DNA from 3 places in the Paenibacillus sp. AK121 genome. Region 1 is predicted to be linked to each of the others. Evidence: riboswitches for the same ligand, from Rfam matches in the RefSeq annotation. Region 1 holds a riboswitch; each other region holds the start of a gene.
The links. Region 1 has a riboswitch for cobalamin ahead of KSP24_RS08775 (ABC transporter substrate-binding protein). Riboswitches for the same ligand answer to the same signal wherever they lie in the genome.

Region 2: it holds a riboswitch for cobalamin, as region 1 does, so the genes downstream of both, KSP24_RS04145 (ABC transporter substrate-binding protein) here and KSP24_RS08775 (ABC transporter substrate-binding protein) in region 1, are expected to answer to the same signal.
Region 3: it holds a riboswitch for cobalamin, as region 1 does, so the genes downstream of both, metE (5-methyltetrahydropteroyltriglutamate--homocysteine S-methyltransferase) here and KSP24_RS08775 (ABC transporter substrate-binding protein) in region 1, are expected to answer to the same signal.

The regions. Positions count from the first base shown of each region.
Region 1 covers NZ_JAHPJM010000004.1:8,947-12,076, reverse strand. Annotated here, with positions in the region: gene KSP24_RS08780 (histidine phosphatase family protein) at 8-760, shown strand; cobalamin riboswitch at 857-1,071, shown strand; gene KSP24_RS08775 (ABC transporter substrate-binding protein) at 1,280-2,287, shown strand; gene KSP24_RS08770 (FecCD family ABC transporter permease) at 2,284-3,130, shown strand, end outside.
Region 2 covers NZ_JAHPJM010000002.1:186,105-189,234, forward strand. Annotated here, with positions in the region: gene KSP24_RS04140 (nucleobase:cation symporter-2 family protein) at 1-547, shown strand, start outside; cobalamin riboswitch at 1,153-1,356, shown strand; gene KSP24_RS04145 (ABC transporter substrate-binding protein) at 1,576-3,130, shown strand, end outside.
Region 3 covers NZ_JAHPJM010000002.1:380,711-383,840, reverse strand. Annotated here, with positions in the region: gene KSP24_RS05010 (anaerobic ribonucleoside triphosphate reductase) at 1-515, shown strand, start outside; gene nrdG (anaerobic ribonucleoside-triphosphate reductase activating protein) at 512-1,009, shown strand; cobalamin riboswitch at 1,198-1,393, shown strand; gene metE (5-methyltetrahydropteroyltriglutamate--homocysteine S-methyltransferase) at 1,552-3,130, shown strand, end outside.

The DNA.
Region 1 (3,130 bases):
CACGATTTTGAAACAAGATACAGAAGGAAAAAGAGTGCGAGAAAGTGCACCAAGTCCGAACTCACAACAGGTTAGTAAGCCGAATGATGCTAAAGAAGATCTGCAGTGGGACATGGAGCTCGTGCTAGTTCGTCATGGCACGACCTTATGGAATAAGGAACGTCGATATCTGGGACATGCCGACTTGGGTTTGCTGTCGGGAGCAGAGCAGGAGTTAAAGACTTTACAGAAAAAATTGCAGGGACATTCCTTTGCTCGAATCTATTGCAGCGACTTGATGCGATGTCGCCAGACCTTGCAGATCATTTTGCCGGAGTCAGCATTGACGTCTGAATGTTCCCTCTCTGCTATGCCTCCTATCATGGAACCACGTCTGCGAGAACTTCACTTTGGTGAGTGGGATGGAAAAACGTATGACATGCTTAAGGATGTGGCGTTGTATCGCGCTTGGATTGATGAGCCGCAACAATTCACCCCACCTGGAGGAGAGCCTTGGATTCATTTTGTGAATCGTCTGCGTGAATTCCTAGACTCTCTGTTTGCGTGGCGCATTGCTTTGGAGGTTCAGCCAATGGAGTCGAATGCTGCGCCGCCCTCTGTTTTGATTGTCACGCATGGTGGTGTAATTCGTCAGTTGGCTTGTATGCTTATGCCTGGCCATGATTTTTGGAGTCTGAATCCGAAGCCGGGAGAAGCATTTAGGATTCAGTTAAGGTTGACAGGACCGCACAATTGTATAGCAAGATTGCTTTCTCATTAGGTTAAACAAGGCGAATAAAGCGACTGTTTGGGTTGTAAGCTAACTCTTTTTAACCTATAATCATCAAGTAAAAGAACGGCTTGACTACCACTACATCAAATATCCAGCAGACGAGGTCGGCGCTATGTGAGGAACTTGCTTTCCTTTATTGCGTTGTTAAAAGGGAAGTCGGTGTGAGTCCGACACGGTCCCGCCACTGTAAATGGAAACATGCCCATTAGCCCTGTTTTATGTGCCGCCAGGCATATGAAAGAATATCAGGACATGCATTTTCCATAAGTCAGGATACCTGCCCGTCCGCCTGTCACCATAATCCTTCGAGGAAAGGATGACGTGTTCGCAGTGACTGTCCATGCGGAAAGAAGCTGCCCGCCTGCGCACGATCTGTGCTAACGTGACCCCTGTGTCCTGATATGAGGATGCGGGGGTTTTTGATAGGAAAAGAAGGCTGGAATGAGAAAATATCGGATGAAGTTCAAGTAACGCTCTTAACGATTTATGTATGAAGGGGTGCAAATCATGGCAGGAAAAAAAATAAAGGTATGGACTACAGGTCTATTGGCGCTGATATTGGCAGTTGGGCTGAGTGCATGTGGCGCGAATGGAAAAAATGCAGAAAATAAAGAGGGTCAAGCTTCTTCACAGCAGCCGGGACAGATCGTAACCGCACAAGAGCCTCCGGGTAAAACGGTTTACCCGCTAACGCTTAAGGATGCAACAGGACAGGAATTTACATTTAAAAAAGCACCGGACAAGATCGTTTCCGTCTCCCCGGCAGAAACCGAGGCGCTGTTCGCTATCGGACTGGATAAGGAAATTGTTGGTGTATCCGACTACTCTGATTACCCGGAGGCAGCTACGAAAAAGCCTAAAATGGGCGGTATTATGAAACCGAACGAAGAGGCGATCATTGCTGCGAACCCGGAAGTTGTTTTTGCAGGGATTTCACTTAGTGAACAGGCTACGACTAAGCTGCGTGACATGGGAATTATGATTTTTAAAACAGAACCGAAAACAGTTGAAGATGTCATAGCTAATATCGAATTGTATGGGAAAATCACCGATCATCAGAAAGAAGCGAGAGCGGTGACTGACAAGATGAGAGCAGATGTAGCAGAAGTGAAAGAAGGAGTTAAAAATATCGGCAAAGGGCAGAAGCTGCGGGTATACGTCGAGTTTTCACCAGGCTGGACAGTGGGTAAAGGCGAGTTTATGGACGAGCTGATTACATTAGCAGGTGGTGAAAATGTAGGTGCTACGCAGAAGGGGTGGTACCAAATCAGTGAGGAAAATATTATAGCTGCAAACCCTGACGTGATTTTGTACAGCAAAAGTGTGAAGGACGACAAAACGGGCCAGACCCTCGGCGATATCATTAAAGCTCGTAGTGGATGGGATCAAATATCCGCTGTTCGTAACCATCGTGTATTTGCCGTGGATGATAATTTGATCAGCCGTCCGGGGCCACGCGTAACGGAAGGGCTCAAGGAAGTGGCTAAGGGCGTGTACCCTGAAATTTTCAAATGAACCGTAGACTGATCGGTTTTGGGGGGACAGGTCTTGTCTTGCTGCTGCTGACGCTGCTACTCTGTCTTGGCATCGGCTCGGTCAGTCTTCCGGTCAGCCAGATCACAGGTATTTTGATCAACCACCTACCGTGGTTAGGTGATACGTTTACACCGGATTGGAATACATCCTCAGAGCAAATCATTTTAAAGGTCAGATTGCCACGGGTGTTACTGGGAATGTTGGTTGGAGCAGCGCTGGCGTTGGCGGGAGCCGGATTTCAGGGTGTGTTGCGTAATCCCTTGGCTGATCCGTATACCCTTGGGGTATCCTCGGGAGCTTCGGTCGGAGCAGCAGTACTGATTTATTGGGGGCTTCAATTTTCATTTGTGGGTATATGGACGCTTCCGCTAGTTGCATTTATAACCGGCATGCTGACGCTGTGGATGGTGTTGACGTTGGCGCGTGAAGGTGGGAAAATTCCGACCCAAAGCCTCATTTTATCAGGTGTGGTGATGCAATTTTTTGGGGGAGCCATTGTTTCTTTTCTGGCAGCCATGTCGAAGGAAACAGTCAATGAAATATTGTACTGGACGCTGGGAAGTCTCAGTCTGCGCGGTTGGTCATATACGGGAATTCTTTTACCTTACGTGATCGTTGGGCTGGTGTTTCTATGGAACCGGGCACGGGTGCTGAATATTCTGGCTTTGGGAGAACGTCAAGCGGCTCATATGGGGGTTCATGTAGATGCGACGAAGCTATCTGTCCTGATCATATCTACCTTGCTGACAGCTGCCGCTGTCTCGGTATGTGGAGTCATTGGCTTTGTTGGACTTGTTGTGCCTCATATCATTCGTCTGATGG
Region 2 (3,130 bases), on a different contig from region 1:
AGCGATTGATCAGAAGGTGGAACAAAAGCAAATCGTCAATGGACTTCGTTCGGAGGGACTTGCGATTATGCTGGGCGGTATATTTAATGCGTTCCCTTACACAGCCTTCTCGCAAAATGTGGGTCTGATCTCGCTAACTCGCGTCAAATCGCGTAACGTTATTTTTGCTGCGGGCGGCATCATGGTCGTTCTCGGTTTGCTGCCTAAGCTGGCTGCCTTGACGACAGTGATTCCTAACGCTGTGCTGGGCGGGGCAATGATCGTCATGTTTGGTTCGGTTGCTGCATCAGGTATGTCTATTTTGTCAGAAGTAGATCTGCGGAAGGAAAGCAATCTGCTGATCGCAGCATGCAGTATTGCTGTAGGCCTAGGCTCAGCTGTTCTGCCGCAAATGTTTGACCAACTGCCTAGCTTTGCCAAAATGCTGCTGCAAAATGGTATTGTATCGGGCTCGATTACGGCAATTGTCTTGAACATCGTTTTGGCAAGAAAACAGGGTGAATCGGTCAAAGGCGTAAATGTCTCGGAGGTTCCACAGAAGGTTTGATGAATAGCAAATAAACCAAAACAGCCGGAGAGAGGGTGTAGCCTCTTTTCCGGCTGTTTGGCATAGGGTTACCCAGAGCGGATTATAGTGGTGGATGTTTTCGGACCACGGTGCAGCTTCCCGAAAGGGGGTGAAGCCGATGGTCACACTTGTGTCGTGCTACGATGTGTTGCGTTGGATGGTTACGTTACTAAGCCTGGTGTTTAGTATTCGTAAACTTTATCGCTGGCTGCGTCGGAAATTTCGGAACAAGCGAAAACCCACCGCTTGATTAGGTTAGGCGCCTAACGGTGGGTTTAGCTAAGCATTTAGCGCGCCGTGGTGATCCACAGCCTTTCAAATCCTAGGAGTCTTTGCCGTTGGCGCGACGAAGGCTCTTTTTAGTATACGGATACGGTGGATATCTCTATACCTAATTTTAGCACGTGAATTGCGTGCATGCAATGAATAGTGACAGTCTTGATCTTTGCGGGATCGTTCAAATTTAAATTATTGTGCCGCATTTATTGACAAGCCAGTAGCAACAAAATAAGATAATCCTAATTCGTAATAAAAAGGAATAAAGGAAGAAAACAGGTGTGAGCCGGACAACTCTATATACGAGGTTTTGTTGAGACGATGTAGATAGTTGTTGAGCGTGTTCACTTAAAAGGGAAGTTCGGTAGATTCCGACACGGACCCGCCACTGTATACAGGCATCAGCAGGGTACTGCTGGAGCTTTCAGAATAGCCACTGGAACTGTGAGGAACCGGGAAGGCCTGAAAGATAAGCCTGGAGTCAGGAGACCTGCCTGTTTTGACATCACTGTCAGACCCACGGGATGCTGGGGAGGTGGTTAGGCGTGCTGCATACGGAATGTCTGAAACCGATCTGATCCCTTCTATGTTTTTGGAGTTGGCTTTGAGGTGAGTTTTGACATTTTATAATGAAAGCATTTCTGACTGCTGGTCAAGTGGTTGGGAATGCTTTTTTCGCGTTTTGCGTTAGGTTTATACGATATTTTACAAGATAGAGGAGGACATGTGGGATGATAGGCAATCGTAATAGGCGTTCATGGTTCATATGTACAGGATTGTTGCTGCTGATGGCAGTTATGGCTCTTTCGGGATGCGGCACAGCCACAAAGACGGAGGATAGCTCAGGCAAGGGTGAGAATACGCCTGCACAACAGACTCCAGCAGGTAAAAAGCTGGTGATGGCGTATACGTGGAAACCGTCAGGCGTCGATCCGCATGGAGACAATAGCTGGGATGTGATGCGTTCCGGTGCCGGTGAGACACTCATTCGTTTGAATGAAAAGTTGGAGCCTGTGGCTTGGCTTGCCAAGGAATGGAAGCATGACAGTCCTAACGTGTGGACGTTCAGCTTGCAGGGTAAGGTCACTTTTCATGATGGAAAGAGTATGGATGCAGCAAGTGTAAAAGCATCTTTGCTGCGCTCTATCGAGAAAAGTCACCTGGCGAAGGATTTACTGGATGTGAAGTCCATTGATGTAAATGGCCCGCTGACGCTGAAAATCACGACAAACCAGCCGAATGCAGCGCTGGCATCCAATCTGGCTGATCCGTCAACAATCGTGCTGGATGTGGCATCCATGAAAGATGAGCAGAGCTACCCTGCGATGACAGGTGCTTTTAAAATCAAAGCCTTTAACAAGGATCAATCCTTGGTCGTAGAGCGTTATGACGGATATTGGGGCGAAAAGGCACGACTGGCTGAAGCAACGATGAAATTCATTACGGACGGTAATTCGCGCCTGATGGCGTTGCAATCCGGTGAGGTGGATGTAGCGACGGATATTCCGGTAGATAACGCAGAGGTATTAAAAAAGAACGACAAGCTACAAGTGCTGTCGGCTCCGTCCTTGCGTACCCATATGATTGTGTACAACATGGAATCGTCTGTGTTCAAGGATGCGACCAACCGTAAGGTGGTGGACAGTCTGATTCCGCGCGCATCCATTGTGAGCGCCGTCATGAGGGGCTTCGGTACGGAAGCAAGCAGCCCGTTTCCGAGTATCCTTCCCTTCGGTAAGATTGAGCGCAAAGCATTGAACGGAACGGCAGAGCAGTTGTTGACGAAGGATGGCTGGCAAAAGGATGCCCAAGGCACATGGTCCAAGCAGGGCAAGCCATTCGAGGTTACGCTGCTGACCTTCCCTCAGCGTCCGGAGCTATCCGTCATGGCTGAGGTTATTCAGAGCCAGTTGCTGAATGAGGGAATCCAGGTCAAGATTCGCAAGGTGGAAAATATCGACGAGGCGTTGACCAAAAACGATTGGGATTTTGCTATGTACAGCATGCTCACGGCCCATACAGGGGAACCGCAGTATTTTATGGACATGTTCTACTCCTCTACAAGTGAAGCTAATGTAAGCCGTTATGCTTCCAAACCGCTGGAGGATATTCTTCACAGCCTGAAGTTGGCAAAGGATACCACACAGCGTAATGCGGTAACACTGCAAGCACTGGATATTATCAATACAGACTTGCCGCAGTCGTTCATTGTACACCCTGACAATGTGTTTGGCGTGAAAAAAGGGGTAGAGGGCTTTACGCCGCATCCGATCGAGTATTACTACA
Region 3 (3,130 bases), on a different contig from region 1:
ACTACAATCTAAATATTACACTGTTCGCGACGCCTGCCGAAGGTCTGTCAGGCAAGTTTACATTGCTGGATCAACGTGACTTCGGAATTATCCCTGAGGTCAATGACCGGGAATATTACACGAATTCCTTTCATATTCCGGTGTATTACAAGCTTCCCGCTGCACGTAAAATCAGCTTGGAGGCTCCGTTCCATAATCTATGTAATGCGGGTGCAATTTCATACATTGAGCTGGACGGTAATGCACGGAATAACCCGGATGCATTTCTTAAAATTGTTCAGTACGCACTTCAACAGAACATCGGCTACTTTTCCATCAACCATCCGGTAGATCGTTGTACGGAATGCGGCTATGAAGGAATTATCGGGACAAGCTGTCCTCAATGCGGCACAGATGAGGAGCACACGCACTTTCAGCGTTTACGTCGGGTAACCGGATATCTGACAGGAGATTATACCGTTCGTTTTAATGCTGCCAAGCAAGCCGAAGTCCGCGACCGGGTGAAGCATAAGTGAATTTGTGCGGCTATATTCCGGAATCTCTGAATGAAGGATACGGCCTGCGCACCGTTGTATTCATTAGCGGTTGCCGCCATGCCTGTCCCGGCTGTTTTAATCCAGCTTCGTGGAACTTCCGCGCAGGGGAGCCATTCACGCCTGAGCGTCAACAGGAGGTTATCCGTGATATCATGGATAATCCGCTGTTGGACGGACTGACTCTCTGCGGGGGAGACCCTTTTTTCTCAGCAGCAGAATGCTCGCAATTTGTACGTGACTTCCGCGCGGCTTGTCCCGACCGAACCGTATGGGCCTACACGGGCTTTGTTTACGAAGATCTGCTCATGGATCAGGAACGACAGGAGCTAGCGTTTTTGTGTGACGTGATTGTAGATGGCCGTTTTGTTGAACAGCAAAAGGATCTGACCCTCCCCTTTCGAGGCAGTCGTAATCAACGTCTGGTAGATGTGAGAGCCAGTATTCAGGCAGGTTACACCGTTTCATTGGCTTAAAGGCGATGTTCTACTTAGCAAGATACTATATCAAAGACAAGTCCCCACGATGGGGTGGGCTTGTCTTTTTTGCATATAACTAACAGATTCCACTCCAGTTTCTATTACTGTTTCTATTGCACATCCTGTGAGTTTCACTTATGATGGTGAACAAGTATACGAGTGCATAATTATTCGTCATACCTTAATCGCATAGCTTGGAAATAGGTGTCTGTTCTATTCAGATCAGACTTAAAAGGGAAGCCGGTGCAAATCCGGGACGGTCCCGCCACTGTAAACGGGGAATGTTCAGCTACTCATACACCCACTGGTCCACAGACCGGGAAGGGATGCTGAACGTCATGATCCGTAAGTCAGGAGACCTGCCTATTTTAACAACATCGCAGTACCTACGGAAGATAGGGAGGTGTTAAGAGCAGTCGCCGTATTTTTGAATTTTAATCGCGGAGGCATTCTTTCCCCTACTCATTTTTAGCCTTGGGGGCAGAATGCCTTTTTTGGTACGTAAAAATAAACTGGCTACCAGTTAGGAGGAAACCTACATGTCCATTAACGAACGATCTGCATTGTCGGCTTTGATTAGCAGTAATCTGGGTTATCCGCGTATTGGTGGGAACCGGGAATGGAAGAAAGCACTGGAGCGCTTCTGGCAGGGTAGTATTGACGAAAGCGAACTGCATAGTGAGATGAAAAGATTGCGTCTGGAGCATCTGAGCAAGCAACGTGACAAAGGGATTGATCGCATTCCTGTCGGAGACTTCTCCTATTACGATCACGTGCTGGATACATCCGTGATGTTTGGTCTCGTCCCCGAACGCTTCAACTATCGTCCTACAGGTCCAGTTCCTCTATCTGTGTATTTCGGGATCGCACGTGGGCAGAAGGGAGCTACTGCCAGTGAAATGACCAAATGGATGAATACCAATTACCACTACATCGTTCCCGAATTGGCAAATGCGGCTCCGGTGCTCACTGAAAATAAACCCTTACTGGCTTATCGTGAAGCAAAGCAAGAGCTAGGCATTGACGGTAAACCGGTTCTCATCGGTCCCTATTCATTTGTTGTTTTATCCAAAGGCTATGATCGTAAGGATCTGGCTTCTATTATACGAACCTTCCTGCCTTTATACGCCCGAGTCTTGTCAGAGCTAGCAGCAGAAGGCGTTCAATGGGTCCAAATCGATGAACCTGTCCTGACCACCTCATTCCCGGCAGAGGATCTGGAGATTATTCAGGAGGTCTATGAAGCTTTGACCCAAGCTGCACCCTCGTTGAACATCATGCTGCAAACCTACTTCGGCAGCCTGGATCATTATGAGCGTCTGACTGAACTTCCGGTACAGGGACTGGGTCTTGATTTTGTATACGATGATGGCGAAAATCTTCAGCATATATGCCAGCATGGCTTCCCCAAAGGGAAAACGCTGGGTGCTGGTGTCATTGATGGACGCAATATATGGCGCAGCGACCTGAATGCCGTAGCTGCGCTGTTGGGCCAGTTAGCAGAACAGACCACTGCCGCACAGCTTGTCGTACAGCCATCGTGCAGTCTGCTGCATGTGCCGGTCAGTCTGGAAGCAGAGCATAAACTGGACCGAGAGCTGGTGCATGCACTAGCCTTTGCCGATGAAAAGCTGGATGAAATCGCAGTCTTGACGGCTGCACTTGGTAAGCACGATCCATCTGCAATTGCCAAGCTTGAGCAAAGTTCGGATGCGGTAGCCCGCTTCAACCGCTCCGCGGCAAGGGTACAGACAGCTGCCGATTTGGCCGACCTGCTGGCAAAAGAGCCACTGTCACGCAGCGTTCCTTTCGCCGAGCGCCGGGTGATTCAGCAAAATAGGCTGAAGTTGCCCCCACTACCTACGACGACCATCGGCAGCTTCCCGCAAACTGCTGAGGTCCGCAAGGCCCGTCTGCACTATCGCAAAGGAGAATGGTCTGCCGAGCAATATCGGACATTCATCCAACAGCAGATCAAGGAATGGATTGATATCCAAGAGGACATTGGCATAGATGTGCTTGTACATGGGGAATTTGAACGGACCGACATGGTTGAATTTTTTGGCGAAAAGCTGAAAGGCTTTGCTTTTACACAAAACGGGTGGGTGCAGTCCTACG